3 regions of the Rhizobium sp. CCGE531 genome follow, and region 2 is predicted to be linked to each of the others. Evidence: predicted binding sites of a transcription regulator. Region 2 holds the regulator's gene; each other region holds the start of a gene.

Region 1 (7,702 bases), 390 kb from region 2:
CGCATCATCTCCCCGAACATCGCCATCTATCTCGACCGCACCGGCAGCGGCAACGAGACCTCGGCCCATATGAAGGCGGACGGCCGGCTGACCATCATGTTCTGCGCCGTCGAGGGACCGCCGATGATCCTGCGCCTCTACGGCCGCGGGCGGATCATCCATCGCCCCTCCGCCGAATACCGGGAATTGCTGCATGATCACTATGCCGACGAAGAGCCGTTGGGCGCGCGGCAGATCGTGCGACTGGACATCGATCTCGTACAAACTTCCTGCGGTTTCGGCGTGCCGCTCTTTACCCATGAAGGCGAAAGGTCGAGCCTTGATCAATGGGCCAGAGCCAAGGGTCCCGACGGCATTGAGGAATACCGGCGTGAGAAGAATGCCTTCAGCATGGACGGCCTGCCGACAGGCATGTTTGACGGCTAAACTTAAGGGAAAGCTCTCAGCCGGCTAATCTTGCAGAATCGCCGGGAATTGTAACAGCAGTTACATAAAACTGACATTGGAGCTTCATGAAGCGGGACTAATCGGTTGCCTTGTGGTCGGCGCCAGCCCCCTCGAAACTCCTTTCGAGACAGGGGCACGCGCCCATTCTTAGCATTCGGTACCGCTAAAATTTTGCAGCCAGGCAGCCGCGAAAGGGAAACACTATGTTCGAACTCAGGAATGTCTCGCGCCGGTTTGGCAACAAGCTCGCTGTCGATTCCGTGACTTTGGACATACCGCAGGGACAGATGGTCGGTGTCATCGGCCGTTCCGGCGCGGGCAAATCCACGCTGCTGCGCATGATCAACCGCCTGGCCGACCCGAGCTCCGGCTCCATCCATTTCTCCGGCGTCGAAGTCTCCAAGCTGACCGGCCGCGCGCTGCGCAGCTGGCAACGCGATTGCGCCATGATCTTCCAGCAGTTCAACCTGGTTCCGCGCCTCGACGTGCTCACCAACGTCATGCTCGGCCGCCTGAACCAGCGCTCTACCGTGCTGAGCCTTCTTTCCGTCTTCACCCGCGAGGAGCGCATCGAGGCCATCGCCGCGCTGGAACGCCTCGGCATCGAGCAGACGGCGCTGCAGATGGCCGGCACGCTTTCCGGCGGCCAGCAGCAACGCGTCGCCATCTGCCGCGCGCTGATGCAGCAGCCGAAGATGATGCTGGCCGATGAGCCGATCGCCTCCCTCGACCCGCTGAACGCCAAGATCGTCATGGATGCGCTGCGCGATATCAACGAGCGCGAAGGCATCACCGTCATCACTAACCTGCACACGCTGGATACGGCCCGCAACTATTGCGAACGAATCGTCGGCATGGCAGCCGGCCGCGTCGTCTTCGACGGCAAGCCGGCCGATCTGACGGCCGCCGCCGTCAAGGAAATCTACGGCACCGACAAGGACGGCGCCGGCATCGACGAAACCATGACGTCGACCTCCATCACCATTGCCGATCCGGCCGCGCAAGCCGCGGCGACTGAATCCGCCGGCCCGCAACCGCTGGCACTGGCCGGTCTCTGAGAGGGACGGCCGGGATCGAGGGCCCGCGTCAAGGGCGCATTTCTTCTACCAGACCGAAGGCATCCGGGGACACCGGTTAATCAGGAGACGAACCCATGTTGAAGAAAGCACTCTTTGCCGCTACGGCGCTCGTCGCGCTCGCAGCCGGCGCTGCTGCCAACGCTGCAGACCTCAAGGAATTCCGCGTCGGCATTCTCGGCGGCGAAAACGAAGCCGACCGCCTGCGCAACTATGCCTGCCTTTCCGATCACCTGAAGAAGGAATTCGGCTTCGAAAAGGTATCGCTGTTCCCGGCCGCCGACTATAACGGCGTTATCCAGGGCCTGCTCGGCGGCACGCTCGACTTCGCCGAACTCGGCGCTTCCGGTTATGCAGCCGTCGCCATCAAGGATCCGAAGGCCGTCACCCCGATCCTGACCACGCAGCAATCCGACGGCTCGACCGGCTATTACTCTATCGGCCTGGCGCTCAAGTCCTCCGGCATCAAGACCATCAAGGATGCCAAGGGCAAGAAGCTCGGCTACGCCGATCCGGACTCCACCTCGGGCTATCTCGTTCCGCTGACGCAGATCCCGAAGGACACAGGCGCTCCGAACGACAAGTTCTTCGCCTCGACGCAGTTCAACGGCGGCCATGAAAACAACCTGCTCGCCGCCTATGACGGCAAGGTCGACGTCGCCGTCGACGATTCCTCGGGCATCGGTGATTTCAAGGACGGCTACACCTCCGGCACCTTCCGCAAGGAAGTCGACAAGGGCGCAGTCGATCCGAACAAGCTCGTCGAAGTCTGGCGTTCGCCGCTGATCCCGAACGGCCCGCTCGTCGTTCGCAATGCGCTCGGCACCGAATGGCAGGCCAAGCTGGCCGACTTCTTCCTGAAGCTGCCGGCCACCGACGCCAAGTGCTTCAACGCCGTCGAAGGCGGCGACTTCAAGGGCTACGTCAAGGTCAAGCCGGAATTCTACAACGCCGTCATCGAAGTTCGTAAGGCTGCCATCGGCGGCTGATCCGCATTCCGAAAATTGGGCGGCCGGCGACGGCCGCCCTTTTGCTATTCACAGAGGCAAGATTTCATGACGATCGCCGATACGCAGCTGAAGATGCAAAGCGCGCCCCAGAGTGCCAGGGATATCGGTGACGCCTGGAGCAAGATGGTGGCCAAGCGCCGCCTCTACACCGGCATTGGCCTGGTTGTCCTGCTCGTTGCCTTCGTCAGTTCCGTCCGCTTCGCCGACGAAAACAATGCCGGACACTTCTTTGACCGCCTGCCGCATCTCTTCGATTTCCTGAGCTGGCTCATCCCCAAGGATTGGAGCGATGTCTACCGGGCGCTCTTCGACCTGGCGAGCCCCAACGGCGCGAACGGCGCCGGCGGCGAGGAGTTCAACTTTCCGCTGGGGCGCATCTACGTCTGGGGCGATTTTTATATTCCAGAATATTTCGAGCTGATGATCATTACAATCAACGTGGCGCTGGTATCGACCATCATCGGCTTCGTGTTTGCGGTGCCTCTGAGCTTCTTCGCCGCCCGCAACATGTCGCCGTCCAATCCGGTCCGCCTGGTGACGAAGCGCATCATGGAATTTCTGCGCGCCTTCCCGGAGATCGTCATCGCCGGCCTGTTTTCCGCGATCCTGTCGATCGGCCCGATCGCCGCCATCATCGCCGTCGGCCTGCATACGATCGGAGCGCTCGGCAAGCTGTTCTACGAAGTCGTCGAAAATATCGACATGAAGCCTGACGAGGGCATGCGCGCCGTCGGCGCGAGCTGGACGGAGCGCGCCCGCTTTGCCGCCCTGCCGCAGGTGCTGCCGAATTTCATGTCCTACGCGCTGCTGCGGCTCGAGATCAACGTTCGCGCCTCCACCATCATCGGCGCCGTCGGCGGCGGCGGCATCGGCGAGGAGCTGAAGCTTTCGATCTCGCGCGGCTTCGGCGCCAAGACGTTGGCGCTGGTGCTGCTTCTCTTCCTGACGATCATTGCCGTCGACCAGTTTTCCGCATGGCTCCGCCGCCGTCTCGTCGGCGAACATGCCTTCCTTTTGCAGCATTGAGGTTGCCCATGTCCGTCATCGACGCCAGCCGTATGCAGGAAATCGAAGCGCGTTATCCGGAGATGCTTCACCGGTCCTTCCGCCAGCGCTTCGGCGCGCTGATGATCCTCATCGGCGTGATCCTCTACGGCTTCTATGCCGTGTGGTTCTTCAACCTGCCGAAAGTCATTGCGGAAGCGCATTGGGAGCGCGTCGGCATCTATCTCAGCGAATGGATCAGCTATGACGTGCAGCCGGAATTCCGCATCTCCGGCGACAAGATCAGCATCAAATATCCGCGCTTTTCGCCGCTGGGCGACAACCCGCACCCCGATTGGGTGAAGACCGCGCCTGACGGCAGCATGACTGTTTCGGTCAGCGGCACGAGCCGCACCGTTACGATTACCAAGACCCAGGCCATTCTGACGGCGCATGGCGCCACCATCCCGATCGATATCACCGGCGACGTGCCGAAGATCGTCGGCTCTGAGCCTGTGCCGAACTGGATGACCGTCTATGACGACAACATCCTTGCCAACATGGGCTTCGCCGGCGATGTCAGCATCTCCACGGACCGCGTGAAGATCCGCAAGCGTTTCATCGGCTGGGCCAATTTCGTCTTCGACACGCATTCGCCCTTCTTCGACAAGCCGGCGAGCGAGGTCATCGGCCTGATCGTCTCCGGGCCGCGGCTTGAGCCCGACCAATCCAATCTCTCGCTGGCCTTCGACAATATCTGGAACAATGGCGCATGGCAGCATGGCGACGTCTGGACCAAGCTGTTCCAGACCGTCGTCATGGCCTTCCTCGGCACGCTGCTCGGCTCGCTGGTCGCCTTCCCGCTCGCCTTCCTGGCCGCCCGCAACATCACGCCGAACCGGCTGCTCAATCAGGTGCTGAAGCGCTTCTTCGATTTCCTGCGCTCGGTGGATATGCTGATCTGGGCGCTGTTCCTCACCCGCGCCTTCGGCCCCGGCCCGCTTGCCGGCAGCGGCGCGATCTTCCTCACCGAAACAGGCACGCTCGGCAAGCTCTATTCCGAAGGCCTCGAGAATATCGACAACAAGCCGCGCGAAGGCGTGAAATCCACCGGTTCGTCGGCGATCCTCGTGCATCGCTACGGCATCGTGCCGCAGATCGTGCCCGTCATCGTCAGCCAGACGCTCTACCAGTGGGAATCGAACGTACGCGGCGCGACCATCATCGGCGCCGTCGGTGCCGGCGGTATCGGCCTCAAACTTTGGGAAGCGATGCGCACCAACGCCAACTGGGAAAACGTCGCCTACATGGTGCTTTTGATCCTGATCGTCGTCTTCCTGTTCGACGCCGCATCCAACGCCTTGCGCTCGCGGCTGATGGGTACGCGGGTGAGATAAAAAGAGCCAAGAAAAATCTTTACGCATCATCATTCTGTCACGGGAATCCGGTAGCGCAGGCCGGCAAGACCGTAGCGTTCGAGCCGGCTTTAGCCGGATTCGAACCGTTGCTGCCTTGCTGCTCTTGCGGTTTGTCGCAAATCACCCAACAGTGTCCCGCGCAGCCGATTTTTCCAAGGAATGCAGCCTTGCGCTATGCTCTCTATTTCACGCCGCCCAAAGACGATCCTTTGACTTCGCTTGCCGCTCTCTGGCTGGGACGCGACGCATTTTCCGACGAGATTTTTTCCGACAAGGCCATCGGCCCCGTGCCGGCAGGCCATGCCGAACTGACGGCCGATCCGCGCCGCTACGGCTTTCATGCCACGTTGAAGGCACCCTTCGAGCTTGCCGGCTCGGTGACCGAGCGCGATCTCCTTGAGGTGGCAGCCGAATTCGCCGCGCAGACCAAGGCTTTCACCATTCCGCAGCTGGTGCTTGGCCAGCTCGGCCATTTCTTCGCGCTCGTGCCGGGCTCGCTCTACCAGCCGCTGCAGGATTTCGCCTCGCGCGTGGTCAAGACCTTCGAACCATTCCGCGCACCGCTTTCGGATCATGATATCGGCCGGCGCCAGCCGGAGGGCCTGACCGAGCCGCAGCGTGCCAATCTGCTGCGTTGGGGCTATCCTTACGTCAATGACGAGTTCCGTTTCCACATGACCTTGACCGGGCGCGTTCCGGCCGAGCGCCAGGCCGAGATGCACGACGTGCTGCGCGAGCGCTTCGCCGACCATACCGGCAAGCCGCTCGACGTTTCCGGCCTCGCCGTCTTTATCGAAGAAGAGCGTGGCGCTCCCTTTACCGTCCGTTCCTGGCTGCCGCTCTCCGGCGCCTAACAGTGAAAGACCCGACATGACCAAAGAAACCGTCCTTTCCAACGCCCGCATCGTCCTCGAAGACAGGATCGTCGAAGGTTCCGTGCTGATCCGTGACGGTCGCATCGCCGGCATTTCCGAAGGCAAATCCGCTATCGGCGAGGATTTCGAGGGCGATTATCTGATCCCCGGTCTGGTCGAGCTGCATACCGACCATCTGGAAGCGCATTATTCGCCGCGCCCGGGCGTGCGCTGGAACAAGACGGCGGCGATCCAGGCGCATGACGCCCAGATCGTCACCTCGGGCATCACGACCGTGTTCGACTGCCTGCGCATGGGCTCGGACGAGGACGGCGGTTTCGAAAAAGGCGAGATGCGTGATATGGCCGACGCCATCCAGGCGGCTCAAAGCGAAGATCGCCTGCGCGCCGATCACCTGATCCATCTGCGCTGCGAAGTCTCCTCCGACAACGTTCTCGATCATTTCCAGGATTTCGAGAAGGATCCGTATGTGCGCTTGGTCTCGCTGATGGACCATGCGCCGGGCCAGCGCCAGTTCCAGACCATGGATCAGTACATTTTCTACTATCAGAAGAAGCGCGGGCTCAGCGACGAGGCTTTCGCCCGTTTCGTGGCCAAGCGCCAGGAAGAATCGGCCAAATACGCGACGCCGCATCGCGACGCGATCTCCAAGGTCTGTGCCGAGCGCGGCATTACGGTTGCCAGCCATGACGACGCGACGCTCGCCCATGTCGACGAAGCGATCAATTACGGCGTTCGCCTGGCGGAATTCCCGACCAGCATCGATGCTGCGAAGGCTTCGCACGGCGCCGGCATGAGCGTGCTGATGGGCGCGCCGAACATCGTGCGCGGCAAGTCGCATTCCGGCAATATCGCCGCCCGCGATCTGGCCGAGCTCGACGTGCTGGACGTGCTTTCCTCCGACTACGTGCCGCTCAGCCTGCTGCATGCGCCCTTCATCCTCGCGGACGAAGTCGAGGGCATTTCGCTGCCGCGGGCGATCGCCATGGTCACGGCGACGCCGGCAAGGACCGTCAGCCTGAACGACCGTGGCCGCATTGCCGAGGGCCTGCGCGCCGATCTCGTGCGCGTCCGTCGCGATCATGGCGTGCCCGTCACGCGGTCTGTCTGGCGGGAAGGTCGGCGGGTCGCATGAGCGCGGACGTCAATATCAAGCCGGCTAATGTCGGCCTGGCGAATACGACGGCGGGCACGCTCGCCGTGGTCGTCGGCCCGAGCGGCGCCGGCAAGGATACACTGATGAACCTCGCCGCCCGGCATTTTGCTGGCCGGCCCGACGTCCATTTCGTCCGCCGTGTGATCACGCGTGACGGCGATGCCGGCAACGAGGACCACAGAAGCGTTTCCGAGGCCGACTTCGATGCGATGGAACAGGCCGGCGCATTTGCCGTCTCCTGGGAAGCACACGGCTTGAAATACGGCATTCCAGCTGATGTCTTCGATGAGCTTGCTCGTGGCAATCTGGTCATCGCCAATGGCTCGCGCTCGGCCTTGCACCACTTCCAGGCCGCATTTCCACGGCTGAAGGTCATTAATATCACGGCTACACGTGAGGTGTTGGCCGAGCGCCTGATGGCGCGCGGACGCGAGAGCCGCGAAGATGTGCTGAAGCGCCTGGAAAGAAGCGCGCTGACGGTTCAAGGCAGCTACGACGTCGCCGATATCGACAATAGCGGCACGCTCGAAGAGGCCGAACGCGCGATCGTTTCGGTGCTGGAAGCGTTGATTGGGAAGTAAGCATCCGGTGTCCGGCCCGGATCATCGAGACGTATCTCTATCCATGCCAAATCGCCGATCTCTCACCGCCTCATGCTGAGGTGCCTTGGCGCGCAAGCGTCAAGGCCTCGAAGCACGAGGTGGCCCAACAGTAGCCTATCCGCCCTCTTGGTTCG
Region 2 (7,702 bases):
CCAGCGCCTCTTCATTGAAACGCGCATAGGCCCGAACATTTTCCGGCGTCGAGAAATCGGCGACCAGAAGATCGACGGGGCCGTCACCCTTGGTCTGCACGGTGAACTTGCCTTCGAATTTCAGCGACGTGCCGAGCAGAACCGTGAGAACGATAGACTCAGCCAAAAGGCGCGCTACCGGCGTCGGATAATCGTGCCGGGCCAGGATCGTGTCCAGAAGCGGACCAAGCTGCACGGCGCGGCCGCGCACATCGAGCCCCTCCACCTGGAAGGGGACGACGTGATCGTCACCGGCAAAATCGAATTGACCCAGCGAGGCGGCATTTTCAGCCATTGCTTTACTCCTACTGCGCCCGCGCCCTCAAGGCGCGGCTTCATATCCTCAGATCGCGCCCAGGCACCAAGCAAGAATCGACTTTTGCGCATGAAGGCGGTTTTCCGCCTCATCGAAAACAACGGATTGCGGACCATCGATCACTTCGTCCGTCACTTCCTCCCCGCGATGGGCGGGCAGGCAATGCATGAACAATGCGTCTTGGCCGGCCTGTGCCATCAAAGCCTTGTTGACCTGATAGGGCTGGAAGACGTTGTGACCGCGAGCCCGGTGTTCCTGATTCATGGAAACCCAGGTATCGGTTACCACGCAATCGGCGCCGGCGACCGCCCGGTCGGCATCATGCGAGAGCATGATTTCGGCGCCCTCGTTGCGGGCCCAGTTCAGATAGTGATCCTTCGGCTCGGAACCAAGGGGTACCGCCATGTTCATGCGATAGCCGAAACGAGCGGCGCCTTCGATCAGCGAATGCAGGACATTGTTGCCGTCGCCGGTCCAGGCGAGCGTCTTGCCCTTGATCGGGCCGCGATGCTCCTCGAAGGTCATGATATCGGCCATGATCTGGCAGGGATGCGTATCGTCGGTCAGCGCATTGATGACCGGAACGGTCGCATGTTGGGCGAGTTCCAGCAGGCGCGAATGATCGGTCGTGCGGATCATGATCGCGTCGACATAGCGCGACAGCACCTTCGCCGTGTCGCCGATCGTCTCGGCGCGGCCAAGCTGCATTTCGGTGCCGGAAAGGAACAGCGTCTCGCCGCCGAGCTGGCGCATGCCGACATCGAAGGAAACGCGGGTTCGGGTGGACGGCTTCTCGAAGATCATCGCCAGCATCTTGCCGGCCAGTGGCTTGTCGGCCGTGCCGGCCTTCTGCGCCTGCTTTCGCACGATCGCATCGTCGATGATATTGCGCAGCTCGGCAGCCGGAACGGCGGAGAGATCGAGAAAGTGTTTCGGAGAAGCCATGTCCTCACCTGTACTCCAGAAAAAACAATAACGCCCGCGTGGGGCACGCATAACCCCTTAAATCGCCATCGATTTAAGGGAAGGCTTATGCGATTTCTAGGTATTACCGCGTCCTTTGCGCGTCGCTTCGACGCGCGGCGCGGTAACCGCCCCGACTGCGGGCGTTGAGTTCAAGCCGATTTCTTGATGCGGGCAGAGCGCGCGCGTTCGGCGGCACGATCGAGACGTGCCAGACCTTCGCGCGCTTCGTCAGCGGTTACGACCAGCGGCGGCAGGAGGCGGATGACGTTATCGCCCGCCGGCACGCCCAGCAGGTGCTCGGCACGGATCGCCTGCAGCAGATCCGCCTGCGGTATTGCCGCCTTGATGCCGAGCATCAGGCCTTCGCCGCGAACATCCTCGATGATGTCGGGAAAACGGTCCTTCAGCGAGGCGAGGCCCTGGCGGAACACCAGAGCGATATCGCGCACATGCTGCAGGAAGCCATCAGCGAGCACGATGTCCAGCACAGCATTGCCGACTGCCATGGCAAGCGGATTGCCGCCATAGGTCGAGCCGTGCGTGCCTGCCTTCATGCCCGAGGCGGCCTCCGCCGTCGCAAGGCAGGCGCCCAGCGGGAAACCGCCGCCGATGCCCTTGGCAACCGCCATGATATCCGGCTTGATGCCGGCCCATTCATGGGCGAAGAGCTTGCCCGTGCGACCGACGCCGCACTGCACCTCGTCGAGAACCAGCAGCAGGCCATGCTCGTCGCAAATCTCGCGCAGGCCGCGCAGGAATTCGTTGGTCGCGGGACGAATGCCGCCCTCGCCCTGCACCGGCTCGATCAGGATCGCGGCCGTCGCATCGGTGATGGCGGCGCGAACGGCATCGAGATCGCCGAACGGCACCTGATCGAAACCCGGCGCCTTCGGGCCGAAGCCTTCGATGTATTTCTCCTGGCCGCCGGCGGCGATCGTCGCGATGGTGCGGCCGTGGAAGGCGCCTTCGAAGGTGATGATGTGGAACTTTTCGGGATGTCCCTTGGCGAATTGATAGCGCCGCGCCGTCTTGATGGCGCATTCCAGCGCCTCGGCGCCCGAATTGGTGAAGAACACCTTGTCGGCGAAGGTTACTTCCGTCAGCCGCTTCGACAGCTTTTCCTGGCCGGGTGCTTCATAGAGGTTGGACAGATGCCAGACCTTGTCGGCCTGCGCCTTCAATTCGGCGACCAGATGAGGATGGGCATGACCCAGCGAATTGACCGCAACGCCGGCTGCGAAATCGAGGTAGCGCTCGCCGTTTTCGGTAACCAGCCAGACGCCCTCGCCTCGCTCGAACCGCAGCGGAGCACGCAGATAGGTATCGTAAAGCGGCGCGGTCTCTGCCATGGCATATCTCCTCGATCACAACCCTAAGGACCAATCGCTTCCATACGATGAAACGGGTCCGAAAAAATCAAAAATGCCGCCTTGCGGCGGCCTGGGCACTATTGATGTTTTGCACCGCGATGTCAACAAAACTGGCGATTTAGCAGGTGCGAGAAAGCGCCCACGGCCAAAAGGGATGCGTTCGGCACTGCCTATTGCAGAAATGCCACGCCGGGGCAGCAAGTTGGGGAAAACCTCGAAATCGATTCCTCAAGATTCCCGCGACTCTTGTCACGGAGTCAGCCTCACACTAGGTTAAAAACCAATTGCTAGACTGCATGCGGCGGAACTAGTCACCACAATTTTAGAGCGTTTCGCGCCTCGATCCCATGCGAGGCAATGGTGAGGGATTCTGCCATCGGAAACGCGACAGCGGAGACAGGGCATGAATTGGACAGACGAACGCGTCGAAAAGCTGAAGAAGCTATGGTCCGAAGGATTGAGCGCCAGCCAGATCGCGGCGCAGCTTGGCGGCGTGAGCCGTAATGCCGTCATCGGCAAGGTGCACCGCCTGAACCTTCCCGGCCGAGCGAAGGCGGGTGGCACCGCGGCGGCTGCACGCACGCCAAAGCGCAGCAGTGCTGCGCCCCGCGCCCCGAATTACACGTCTCGCGTTGCAACCCGCACGGTTACCCGCCAGCAGGGCGCAACCATGCTCAAGGAAGAAATCGAGGTCGATGCCGTCAATGAAATCCAATATCGCCCGGCATCGAACGTCGTCGTTCCGATCTCCCGGCGTCTTGGCCTGACGGAGCTTACCGAGCGCACCTGCAAGTGGCCGGTGGGCGACCCGCTGAAGGACGATTTCCACTTCTGCGGCAACGAAAGCCCGGATGCGTCGCCCTATTGCGGCTATCATCAGCGCCTGGCCTATCAGCCGGTGCATGAACGACGTCGGCCGGCCCAGCCACGCGGCTGAGATCCCCATCGCGGAGATAAAAGAAACGGGCCCTTGAGGCCCGTTTTCTATTTCCGCCACTACTGCATAATTTTAAGGTGTTACAGCGACCTTAGCGCGTCTTGAAAGGCGCGCGGCGCTGTAATGTTGATGCCTGAGCGGGCTCTGCCGCTCAGGCTTCCATGGAGTAGCCCGCGCCGCGAACGGTGCGGATGACATCCTGCATATTGGAGAAATTGAGCGCCTTGCGCAGGCGTCCGACATGGACGTCGACAGTGCGTTCGTCGACATAGATATCGTGCCCCCATACGCCGTCCAGCAGCTGCGAGCGCGAGAAGACACGGCTCGGCGAGGACATCAGGAATTCCAGCAGGCGGAATTCCGTCGGCCCCAACCGCACTTCGCGGCTCTTGCGGTGGACGCGATGGGTTTCGCGGTCCAGCTCGATATCGCCGCAACGCAACACCGTGGAGAGAACCTCCGGACGGGCACGCCGCAGCATCGCCTTGACGCGGGCCATCAGCTCCGGCGTCGAGAACGGCTTGACAACGTAATCGTCCGCGCCGGTGGAAAGCCCGCGCACGCGCTCGCTTTCCTCGCCGCGGGCCGTCAGCATGATGATCGGCAGGCGCTCCGTCTCCGGCCGCATACGCAGCCGGCGGCAGAGCTCGATGCCGGACACGCCGGGGAGCATCCAGTCGAGGATCAGGAGATCGGGGATGCGCTCCTGAAGACGCAGCTCGGCCTCATCGCCTCTGAGGATGGTGTCGACCTCGAAGCCTTCGGCCTCGAGATTGTAGCGCAGCAGAACGCTCAGCGCTTCCTCGTCTTCTACAACAGCAACTCTCGGAACCATGCGCCTTTGGTCTCCTTTTTCGCTTCCAGATTATTCCGTCACCGCGCCGACGGTGTTGGCGGTATCATCCTTCGGGCGCTCGCCTTCGGGCTGGGCGCCGGTCGCCATGTAATAGATCGTCTCGGCGATGTTGGTGGCATGGTCGCCGATGCGCTCGATGTTCTTCGCGCAGAACAGAAGATGCGTGCAGGTGGTGATGTTACGCGGATCTTCCATCATGTAGGTCAGCATCTCGCGGAAGAGCGAGGTGTACATGGCGTCGATTTCCTCGTCGCGCTCACGGATCGATACGGCCTTGTCCGGCGAACGGGTGGCGTAGACGTCCAGAACTTCCTTGAGCTGGCTCAGCGCCAGTTCGGAGAGGTGCTCGATGCCGCGGGCGAGACGGCGCGGAACGCCGGTGCCCTGCACGGCGATGACGCGCTTTGCGGTGTTCTTGCCGAGATCGCCGACGCGCTCCAGGTCGGAAGCGATGCGGATCGAGCCCATGATCTCGCGCAAGTCTGCCGCCATCGGCTGCCGGCGTGCGATGGTGACGATCGCCTTGTCGCCGACTTCACGCTCGGCATGGTCGAGGATGACGTCGTCTGAGATGACCTTCTGCGCAAGACCGGTATCGCTTTGGACCAATGCGCGAACGCTGTCGCTGACCATCTGCTCGGCCAGGCCGCCCATCTCCGCAATGCGGCGCGTCAGGAACTTCAGGTCTTCGTCATAGGCAGAGAGAATGTGAGTGGAGACCATTTTTCTATCCTCAAGGTGAACTGTGTGAAAGGGTCCGCGCGCTTGATATCATCAACCAAAACGGCCCATGATGTAATCCTGCGTGCGGAAATCGTCGGGATTGGTGAACATTTTATCGGTATCGTTCTCCTCGACCAGATGGCCGAGATGGAACATTGCGGTGCGCTGCGAGACGCGGGCTGCCTGCTGCATGGAATGCGTCACGATGACGATCGTGAAGTTTTCCCGCAGCTCATGGATAAGATCCTCGACCTTTGCCGTGGCGATCGGATCGAGCGCCGAACACGGCTCGTCCATCAGGATGACTTCCGGACTGACGGCAACGGCGCGCGCGATGCAAAGGCGCTGCTGCTGACCGCCCGAAAGGCTCGTGCCGGCATCATGGAGCCTGTCCTTGACCTCGCCCCACAGGCCCGCCTTCTGCAGGCTGGTCTCGACGATATGATCGAGATCGGCCTTGGAGCGATGCAGGCCATGGATGCGCGGCCCGTAGGCGACGTTCTCGTAGATCGACTTGGGAAACGGGTTGGGCTTCTGGAAGACCATGCCGACACGCGCGCGCAATTCCACGACATCGATGTTGTTGTCGTAGACGTCCTGATCGTCGAGCGTGATCTTGCCGGTGACGCGGCAGGTCTCGATCGTATCGTTCATGCGGTTGAGGCAGCGCAGGAAGGTGGACTTGCCGCAGCCGGAAGGGCCGATCAGCGCCGTCACCGTATTGGCGCGGATCTTCAGATTGACATCGAAGAGCGCGCGCTTATCCCCGTAAAAGACCGAAACGTCCTGGCCGATCATCTTGTAGGGGATCGTCGTCATTTTCTTGGCCAGTGCTTTTTCGCTTGCGGCTTCGCTCATCATGTTCATTCCTCGGCCCTCCCTACCAGCGCCGCTCGAAGCGGCGGCGCAGCAGGATGGCGCCGATGTTCATCGCGACGAGGAAGAAGAGCAGGACGATGATGGCCCCGGACGTTCTTTCGACGAAGGCACGCTCGGCCTCGCTCGCCCACATGTAGATCTGCACCGGCAGCGCCGTCGAAGGATCGAGGGGCGATGTCGGATAGTTGGCGACAAAGGCGACCATGCCGATCAAGAGCAGCGGCGCCGTTTCGCCGAGCGCATGGGCAAGCCCGAGGATGGTGCCTGTCAGGATGCCTGGCATGGCAAGCGGCAGGACATGATGGAAGACCACTTGCATGCGCGATGCGCCGAGGCCGAGCGCGGCGCTGCGGATCGACGGCGGTACGGCGCGCAGCGCCGAACGCGTGGCGATGATGATCATCGGCAGCGTCATCAGGCTCAGCACCAGCCCACCGACGAGCGAAGCCGAGCGCGGCAGCCCCATTATGTTGATGAATACCGAGAGGCCCAGCAGGCCGTAGACGATGGAAGGCACGGCGGCGAGGTTGTTGATATTGACCTCGATCAGGTCGGTCAGCCGGTTCTTCGGCGCGAATTCCTCCAGATAGATCGAGGTGGCGACGCCGACGGGAAGAGCGAGCACGAGCACGGTCAGCATCAGATAGAGCGAGCCGATCAGCGCGACGCCGAGGCCGGCGGCTTCCGGGCGGCTGGAATTGCCCGACAGGAAGAGACCGCTGTTGAACGCCTTGTACAGGGCGCCGCTTTCGCTGAGCTGCTTCATCCAGGCGACCTGCCGGTCGGATACCTTGCGATCCTTCTCATCGACGGTCAGATCGATTTGCCCCTTGTTGGCGGAATCGATACTGGCGCTGGCAAGGAAGGTGACGTTCTGCGTCGTGCCGATGATCGAAGGCTTCGCAAGCACCCGGTCGCGAAGCACGATCCTGGCGCTATCCGACACCATCGCAGTCGCCTCGCGAACGAGCGTGCGATTGGCGGGATCGATATCCAAGGCTTTCACTAGCGCGTCACGCACCAGAACCGGATAATTGGCTGCAACGAGGACCTTCGGATCGGTGGCCCGCTTGGCTGTGGGATCGATCATCTTCTCCGTGAATTCGATCGGCAGGGTGATCGATGTCTGAACAAAGGCGGTGTAACCGTTGCGGACTACGGTCGAGATCAGGATGACAAGGAAGACGAGGCCGAAGATAACGGCCGTGACGCCACAGGTGCGGAAGCGGCGCTCGGCGGCATAGCGCCGCTTGATGCCGATATCACGTCGCGCTGGCGCGCCCGGTGTGAGCCCACGCGGCATATTCGACACCGGGGAGGATACGACGTCGCTCATTCGTATTGCTCCCTGTAGCGGCGGACGACGTAGAGGGCATAGACGTTGAGGCACAGCGTCAGAAAGAACAGCGTAATGCCGAGCGCGAAGGCGACAAGCGTCTGCGGCGAGGTGAATTCCAGGTCGCCGGTCAACTGGTTGACGATCTTCACGGTCACGGTGGTCATGGGCTCGAAGGGATCGAACTGCATGCGCGCCGCCACGCCGGCAGCCAGCACCACGATCATCGTTTCGCCGATCGCGCGCGAGGCCGTCATCAACAGCGCGCCGACGATGCCCG
Region 3 (7,702 bases), on a different replicon from region 2:
GTTGGCAAGGCGGGAAAGGACGGCACCCTCCATCAGCGGCAGCGGCGCCGGCTGCAGGAAGACGGCTGAAAGTGCCAGCTGGGTTTCGCTGCCGGCGGCTCCGACAAGCAGATCGAATTTCTCGGCGGCTCGCGCGCTGCCGAGCCGGACGGCCCGTTCCTGTAGCGTCACGGTGACGCTCAAGGCGACAGACAAGGCAATCAGCACGACGACGGCCAGCGCTCCGCTCCAGAAACGACGCAGGTCGGCAAGGATGAAAGCGATCATTGCGCGGCGACCTCTTGGCTGTCTTCCTCGATACGCCCGCTCGCGAGGTTGATGCGGCGGCCGAGACGCGCGGCAAGCGCCGCGTCATGCGTCACGACGATAAGCGTCGTCCCCTCTTCGGCTGAAAGCTGCAGCAGCAGTTCCGCAACCTCCTTGCCGGCTTGCCGGTCGAGGCTGGCGGTCGGCTCATCGGCAACGACGACGCCCGGACGCGATAAAAGTGCGCGAGCAACCGCAACGCGCTGCATCTCGCCGCGCGACAAGGTTTCGATCTTCTGCCGCGGGCGGGTAATACCGGTCGCCGACAGCAGGTGAAGCGCGCGCTCCCGCTCGTCGGGCGCGAGACGCCGCGCCAGCTTGACCGGAAGTACGACATTTTCGAAGGCGGACAGGCCGGGAAACAGATGGAAGTCCTGCATGACAAGGCCGATATTACGCGCGCGAAACGCATCGCGCCTTCCGGAGGAAAGACGCGTGATCTCCGTACCGCTCCACGACACGCGACCATCCGTGACATGTTCCAGTCCGGTAATGGCATTGACGAACGTACTTTTGCCGGAACCGGACGCACCGGTGATCGCAAGGCGACCGCCGGCCGGCAGATGAAATCGATCTATGGCGAGAACCGGCGCGGCCAGACCCGGGAAATGCATCTTCAGGCCGGAAACATCGAGTGCGAGCATAGGGATCAAACGGTCCTGAATGACGCGTCCCGGAGACGCAGCTGGCTGATGAAACCTGTTTCCGGATCCGTCCACGAGCCGAATTCCAGCACGCCGCGCGCCATGATCGGCGCATTGTACTGCACGAATGTCTGCTTGGACGAGAGATAGACGACGACGATATTGTCAGGCCAATCGGCATCGGAAGAGCAGAACGGGCAAAGCGACATCGGAATTTCCGTCAGGACGAAGAAGGCGGCCTCCGCCTTCAATGGCGGCGCCATGAAGCCATTGACGGCGACATCCTTGCCGCTCAATTGCTTCACCTTATCGGAAAATTCGAGACCGAGCGGACCGAAGCTCTTGTAGAGCTCACCGAAGCCAAGCCTTTCCCCAGCGTTCGCGCGCATGGCAACGCCCATCATCGGCAGCATGGCGGCGGCCGCGAGCAATGTCCGGCGGTTGATGACAACGGTCTGGTCCCGAGGCATGAGAACCCTCATGAAAGATGGAGGGACAGGCGACCAGAAGCCGCCTGTCCCAAATCACGGATATGAACAGGTTTTACATCTTTTCAGAGCCAAGAGCGAAGGCATCGACCAGCACGTGGTAGACATCGCTCTGTTCCATATAGCCACGGAAACCTTCGGCTCCCGGGCCGGCTGCCTGTAGCACGACGTCGTCGACAGCATGGACGCCGCTGTCCTCGTCCTTCGGAAGATTGCCCTGCACGAAGACGGCGCCAGGCACGTCCTTGTAGGCTTCGTTGGCAACATATTCCTTCTTCTCGTTCTGGATCGCCGGAACGAAGGGACCGTCGAGCTTCGGACGGAAGGTCTCGTAGTGGTCCGGACCGTTGTTGGCAGCCATGAACAGGCGGCGCGAAACGTCGACGCGGTCCGGATAGCCGTCGCCATTCTTGTCTTCATAGTTCGGGAAGCCGGCGGCGGCATAAGTGCCGACCTTCTCGCGCATTTCCGTGCCCGGCTTGTCGTCGTCGACGGTGCCGATGATCGAGACGCCATGCGTGTGGTCGCCGGTGACGACGATCAGCGTATCCGGATTCTTGGCCTGGAATTCGCGGGCAACGGCAACGGCCTTGTCGAACTCGATGGTTTCGACCAGAGCGCGATCCCAATCGAGCGGATGGCTCATCTTGTCGATCGACGCGCCCTCGACCATCAGGAAGAAGCCTTCCGGATTCTTGGAAAGCTTGTCGAGCGCGACCTTGGTCATATCGACCAGGCCCGGCTGGTTCGGGAACTTGTCGACCGTGCCCTTCTTGAGGAATTCGCGGTCGAGCGTGACGTCGAGGTTGCCGGTGTGGAACAGGCCGAGCAGCTTGTCCTGGTTGGAGCCAGTCGCCGTCGCCAGTTCGTTCTTGTCGGTTGCAACGGCATAGCCGGCATCCTTGAAGAGCGCGATGTAGTCCTTGTCATCCTTGCGCTTCGAGCCCGGCACGCTCTTGGCCAGGAAATAGGCCGAGCCGCCGCCGAGCAGCACGTCCGGCTTGACGCCGTACAGCATGCCGACGATATCGGCCTTGTCGCCGCGCTTGCGCGTGTGGGACACGAGTGCTGCCGGCGTCGCATCCTCGACCTCGGCCGTGGTCACGATGCCGAGCGACTTCTTGCCGGTGCGGCGCAGCGCTTCACCGATCGTTTCGACCTTGGGATCGTCGAGGCTCGCCGGCGTACGGTCGGCATAGACGCCGAGCGCGTTCACGGCGGACTTGTGGCCGGTCATATAGGCCGACATGGTGTTGGCGCTGTCGGTGGCAATCGCCGACGTCGAGGACGTGCCGATGAAGGCGACCGGCGGAATGTCGTCCATGGCGAGACGGCCGTTGGCCTTGCCTTCGGTCATGCCCTTGGACATGATGCGGGCACCCGTGCGATGTGCGACCGAGAGACCGTCGCCGAGCAGGAAGATGATGTTCTTGGCCTTCGGCGTGGCCGAGGTGCCATAGACATCCCAGTTAACGGACTTCTTCTCGTCGCCGGCCGATACTTCGACCTTGTACTGGCCGGTCTTTGCAAGCTTGACGCCACGCAGGATCAGGGCCGATCCGAGAACCTTGTCCTCGGCACCCTTTTCCTCCGCGACAAAATCGGCGGCCTTACCGAAAACGGCCTCATAGCTTTCGCCGTTGACCGTGACCTTGACGTCTTCCGGCTTGACGACCTTGCTGAATTCCACCTTGAAATCGAATGGCGAGCCGGCAAGTACCGTCGCCCGGTCCAACGGATAGACCGTCGCTGCGTGTGCTGCACCGGACAATACGGTCGCACACATCATGGAGAGAACAAGTTTACGCATTTCATACCCCCTGCGTCGTGGTTGCTTCCCTCTCCTCACTTATAAAAGCCACATGACAATCATGTAAAAAAGAGTCGACTTTCTGCAACCGGAAATTCCGAAGGGGAAATCGCTAAGGAAGCCTGATTGTATGCGTCGCATCTAAAAGACCGGCCGGACGGCCTGAATGCCGGGACCATCGCCACAGGGACACGCAATTCGCTATGGCTTCGCGCGATCGGGATGCGCCGCCTGAAAGGCCGGCAATTGAGTGCATCTGCCATCGATTTCGACGATACGCTTGAGATCGGTCAAGTCCATGCCCCAACGGCGGGCATTGTAGACCTGCGGCACAAGGCAGATATCCGCCATGGTCGGCGTGTCGCCAAAACTGAAGCCGCCATCGAACTTGCTCAACATGACTTCGAGCTTGCGAAGACCGCCGGCAATGAAATGCCTCATCCACTCCTCGCGGGCATCGGCTCTATCCGTGATGGTCATGAAATGGGCCGCAACATGCGTGTTGCAGATGGGATGGATATCCATGGCGATCGCATAGGCGAGCGCGCGCACATGCTGGCGGCCCGCGCTATCCGGCGGCATCAATCCGCTCTCCGGCCGAAGCTCGGCCAGATATTCGATGATGGAAAGCGATTGCGTCAGAATTTCTCCGTCGATCGTGAGCGTCGGCACGAAGCCTTGCGGATTGAGCGCCAGGTAATCGGAACTATTCTGTTCACCTTCGAGCAGATTGATGGGCACGCGCCTGTAAGCGATCCCGAGCATGTTGAGCGCGATGCGGACGCGGTAGCTCGCGGACGAACGCCAGTAATCGTAGAGAACGACGTCGCTCATCGCGGCTGAGCCCCCAAGTATCTTTCGACGGTCTGTTCGATCGCCCCGAAGATGGAGTGCCCGGTACGGTCCCGCATCTCGATACGGACCTGATCGCCGAAACGCAGGAACTGCGTCTTCGGCGATCCGGTTTCGATCGTCTCGATCATGCGGATCTCCGCGATGCAGGAATAGCCATCGCCACCATTCTCGATCGGCTTGCCCGGCCCGCCATCGAGCTTGTTGGATACCGTTCCCGAGCCGATGATCGTGCCGGCGACGAGGCTGCGGGTTTTGGCCGCGTGAGCAATCAGTTCGCCGAAATCGAAGGTCATGTCGACACCGGCATTCGCCTTGCCGAACAGCTTGTTGTTCAGCGTCACGAGGAGCGGCAGATGCAGCTTGCCGCCATCCCAAGCCTCGCCGAGTTCATCGGGCGTGACCGCGACCGGCGAGAACGCCGATGCCGGCTTGGACTGGAAGAAGCCGAAGCCCTTTGCCAGCTCCTGCGGGATCAGCCCGCGCAGCGACACGTCATTGACGAGCATCACCAGCTGGATGGCCTGCCGCGCCATGTCCGGACTGGCACCCATGGGAACGTCGCCGACCACGACGGCGATCTCGCCTTCCATGTCGATACCATAGGCCTCGTCCGCGGCGACGATCGGATCGCGCGGCGCCAGAAAGCCGTCCGATCCGCCTTGATACATCAGCGGATCGACCCAGAAGCTTGCCGGCATCTCGGCATCCCGCGCCTTGCGCACCAGTTCCACATGGTTGACGTAGGCCGAGCCGTCGGCCCATTGATAGGCGCGCGGCAGCGGCGAGGCGGCATCATGTTCGTGAAATCGCATCGTCGGCTGCGCACCGGTCTCGATCCCCTCCGCGATCAGGGCAAGCCGGGGGGCCACATGTTCCCAATCGTCGAGGGCCGCCTGCAGGCTGCGGGCGATATGGCCGACCTCGGAGCAGCGGGTGAGATCACGCGAGACGACGACAAGCCGGCCGTCTCTGGTGGAGTCCTTCAAAGTCGCAAGCTTCATATCTAGGCTCCGATGTCAGAAAATATGCGGACGATCACTTGATGCCGGGTGTTCCATCAAAGCGGCGCTCGAGACCATCCCAGCATTCCAGATAGTCATCCTGCAGCGTTTCCAGCTCTGCCGCATATTTCGTCAGTTGCTGCGGGAAGCGGGTCTCGAACATGAAGGCCATGGTCTGATCCAGCTTCACCGGCTTCAGCTCGGAATTGGACGCCTTTTCGAAGCCGGAGGCATCCGGTCCATGCGGCAGCATCATGTTATGCAGGCTGATGCCTCCCGGCACGAAGCCCTTTTCCTTCGCATCATACTGGCCGTGGATCAGGCCCATGAATTCGCTCATGATGTTGCGATGATACCAGGGCGGGCGGAACGTATGTTCAGCCACCAGCCAGCGCGGCGGGAAGATGACGAAATCGACATTCGCCGTGCCGGCACTTTCGGTCGGCGCCGTCAGCACCGTGAAGATCGACGGATCGGGATGGTCAAAGAGGATGGCGCCGACCGGGGAGAATGTCCGCAAATCGTATTTGTACGGGATGTAGTTGCCATGCCAGGCGACAACGTCGAGAGGCGAATGGCCGATCTCCGTGACATAGAACTTGCCGCACCATTTGACATGCACGCGGCAAGGCGTTTCCTTGTCCTCGAAGGCGGCGACGGGCGTCTTGAAATCGCGCGGATTGGCGAGGCAGTTTGCGCCGATCGGCCCGCGTTCAGGCAGCGTGAATTTCGCGCCATAATTCTCGCAGACATAGCCGCGCCAGACCTCCTCCTCGCCCTTGCGCGTCACCTTGAACATCATGCCGCGCGGGATGACGCATATTTCCAGGGGCTCGACATCCATGATGCCCATTTCGGTAAACACACGGATGGTGCCGACCTGGGGAACGACCAGCAGTTCGCCATCAGCATCGAAGAAGTAGTCGTCGACCATATCCTCGTTGAAGACATAGGCATGGGCGGCCATGCCGGTCTGGGTCAGCACATCGCCACCGGCTGTGATCGTGCGGATCCCTTCGAGAAAATTCAGCCGCTCGGTCGGCGCCGGCAGCGGATCCCAGCGGAGTTGGCCGAGCGGAAGCGAATGATCATCCAGGCAGGGTGCTGATTTCCAGAACGGATAAGAGGCGTTGGAAAAGCGGCGGGTGTGGCGCACGCTCGGGCGGATGCGATAGAGCCAGGACCGTTCATTCGTTCCGCGCGGCGCCGTGAAGGGCGAGCCGGAAAGCTGCTCGGCATAAAGACCGTAATTGCATTTCTGCGGGCTGTTCTGGCCCTGCGGCAGAGCACCGGGAAGCGCTTCCGTTTCGAAGTCATTGCCGAAGCCGGGCATGTATTGCAGCGTCTCCGCGACCGCGGCCTGATTGTCGGAAGCCTTGGATATCGTCTGGTCCATCGCTCAATTCCTCCCGAAAACTGAAGGTGACCCGGCGCCGAGCACCGGGTCACCTGAAGATCATTCGGCCGCCGTGCCGATGACGCCGCGCTTGATCTGATCGGCCTCGATCGACTCGAAGAGCGCGCGGAAATTGCCCTCCCCGAAACCTTCGTCACCCTTGCGCTGGATGAACTCGAAGAAAATCGGGCCGATGACGGTCTTGGAGAAGATCTGCAGCAGGATCTTCGTCACGCCGCCATTCACGACGCCTTCGCCGTCGATCAGGATACCATGTTTTTTCATGCGCTCGATGGGTTCTTCGTGACCGTTCACGCGCGCATAGGACATGTCGTAATAGGTCTCAGGAGGACCGGGCATGAAGCGCAGGCCGTTGTCGGCAAGCGTATCGGTCGCCTGGTAGATATCATCCGTTCCGACGGCGATGTGCTGGATGCCCTCGCCCTTGTACTTCTTCAGGAACTCCTCGATCTGGCTGGTATCGTCCTTCGATTCATTCAGCGGAATGCGGATCTTGCCGCAGGGCGAGGTAATCGCCCGGCTCACCAGTCCGGTGATGCGGCCATCGATATCGAAGAAATGGATCTGCTTGAAATTGAACAGGTCGCGATAGAAGTCCCACCATTTGTCCATGTTGCCGCGGAAGACATTGTGGGTCAGATGGTCGAGATAATAGAAGCCGACGCCCTCGGGATTGGGATTGGCTTCGCCGATCCAATCGAATTCGGCATCGTAGGCCGAACCCTTATTGCCGTAGGTCTCGACGAAATAGAGCAGCGAACCGCCGATGCCGACGATTGCCGGGACATCGAGCGCCTTGTCATTCCCTTCGTAGGGAACCGCACCCTTCGAGACGGCATGGTCGAAGGCGTGCTTGGCGTCGACCACGCGCCAGGCCATCGACGGCGCCGCCGGGCCATGATCGGCGATGAAGCGGGCGGCGTGGCTGCCGGGCTCAGCGTTCAGGATGTAGTTGATGTCACCCTGGCGCCAGACGGTGATGTTCTTTGTCTTGTGCTTGGCGATCGCGACATAGCCCATGCGGGTGAAGAGCTCGCGCAGTTTCTCCGGCTCGGGATGGGCGAATTCGACGAATTCGAAGCCGTCGGTGCCGGCCGGATTGTCGGCGGTGATTTCGGACGGCGGCGCATCATGCGGAAAAGGACCCATTTTCTCCTCCTCAGAGACGGTACTTTGACTAT

The links. The regulator PhoB, encoded in region 2, activates phosphate uptake and scavenging genes when phosphate is short. The targets are predictions, from matches to a motif close to TGTCATNNANCTGTCAT.
Region 1: a site for PhoB is predicted at 4,939-4,955, ahead of CCGE531_RS01270 (DUF1045 domain-containing protein). Genes of this name have one in related genera too.
Region 3: a site for PhoB is predicted at 3,290-3,306, ahead of CCGE531_RS24855 (alkaline phosphatase). Genes of this name have one in related genera too.

The regions. Positions count from the first base shown of each region.
Region 1 is NZ_CP032684.1:266,568-274,269, reverse strand. It holds gene CCGE531_RS01295 (pyridoxamine 5'-phosphate oxidase family protein) at 1-426, shown strand, start outside; gene phnC (phosphonate ABC transporter ATP-binding protein) at 651-1,505, shown strand; gene phnD (phosphonate ABC transporter substrate-binding protein) at 1,601-2,512, shown strand; gene phnE (phosphonate ABC transporter, permease protein PhnE) at 2,579-3,559, shown strand; gene phnE (phosphonate ABC transporter, permease protein PhnE) at 3,568-4,914, shown strand; gene CCGE531_RS01270 (DUF1045 domain-containing protein) at 5,103-5,789, shown strand; gene CCGE531_RS01265 (alpha-D-ribose 1-methylphosphonate 5-triphosphate diphosphatase) at 5,806-6,945, shown strand; gene phnN (phosphonate metabolism protein/1,5-bisphosphokinase (PRPP-forming) PhnN) at 6,942-7,547, shown strand.
Region 2 is NZ_CP032684.1:661,329-669,030, reverse strand. It holds gene CCGE531_RS03340 (Hsp33 family molecular chaperone) at 1-334, opposite strand, end outside; gene argF (ornithine carbamoyltransferase) at 383-1,300, opposite strand; gene CCGE531_RS03330 (aspartate aminotransferase family protein) at 1,471-2,670, opposite strand; gene CCGE531_RS03320 (GcrA family cell cycle regulator) at 3,095-3,628, shown strand; gene phoB (phosphate regulon transcriptional regulator PhoB) at 3,780-4,463, opposite strand; gene phoU (phosphate signaling complex protein PhoU) at 4,494-5,207, opposite strand; gene pstB (phosphate ABC transporter ATP-binding protein PstB) at 5,259-6,074, opposite strand; gene pstA (phosphate ABC transporter permease PstA) at 6,088-7,422, opposite strand; gene pstC (phosphate ABC transporter permease subunit PstC) at 7,419-7,702, opposite strand, start outside.
Region 3 is NZ_CP032685.1:1,143,781-1,151,482, forward strand. It holds gene CCGE531_RS24840 (ABC transporter permease) at 1-267, opposite strand, end outside; gene CCGE531_RS24845 (ATP-binding cassette domain-containing protein) at 264-950, opposite strand; gene CCGE531_RS24850 (hypothetical protein) at 956-1,420, opposite strand; gene CCGE531_RS24855 (alkaline phosphatase) at 1,494-3,248, opposite strand; gene maiA (maleylacetoacetate isomerase) at 3,450-4,082, opposite strand; gene CCGE531_RS24865 (fumarylacetoacetate hydrolase family protein) at 4,079-5,104, opposite strand; gene hmgA (homogentisate 1,2-dioxygenase) at 5,139-6,500, opposite strand; gene hppD (4-hydroxyphenylpyruvate dioxygenase) at 6,561-7,670, opposite strand.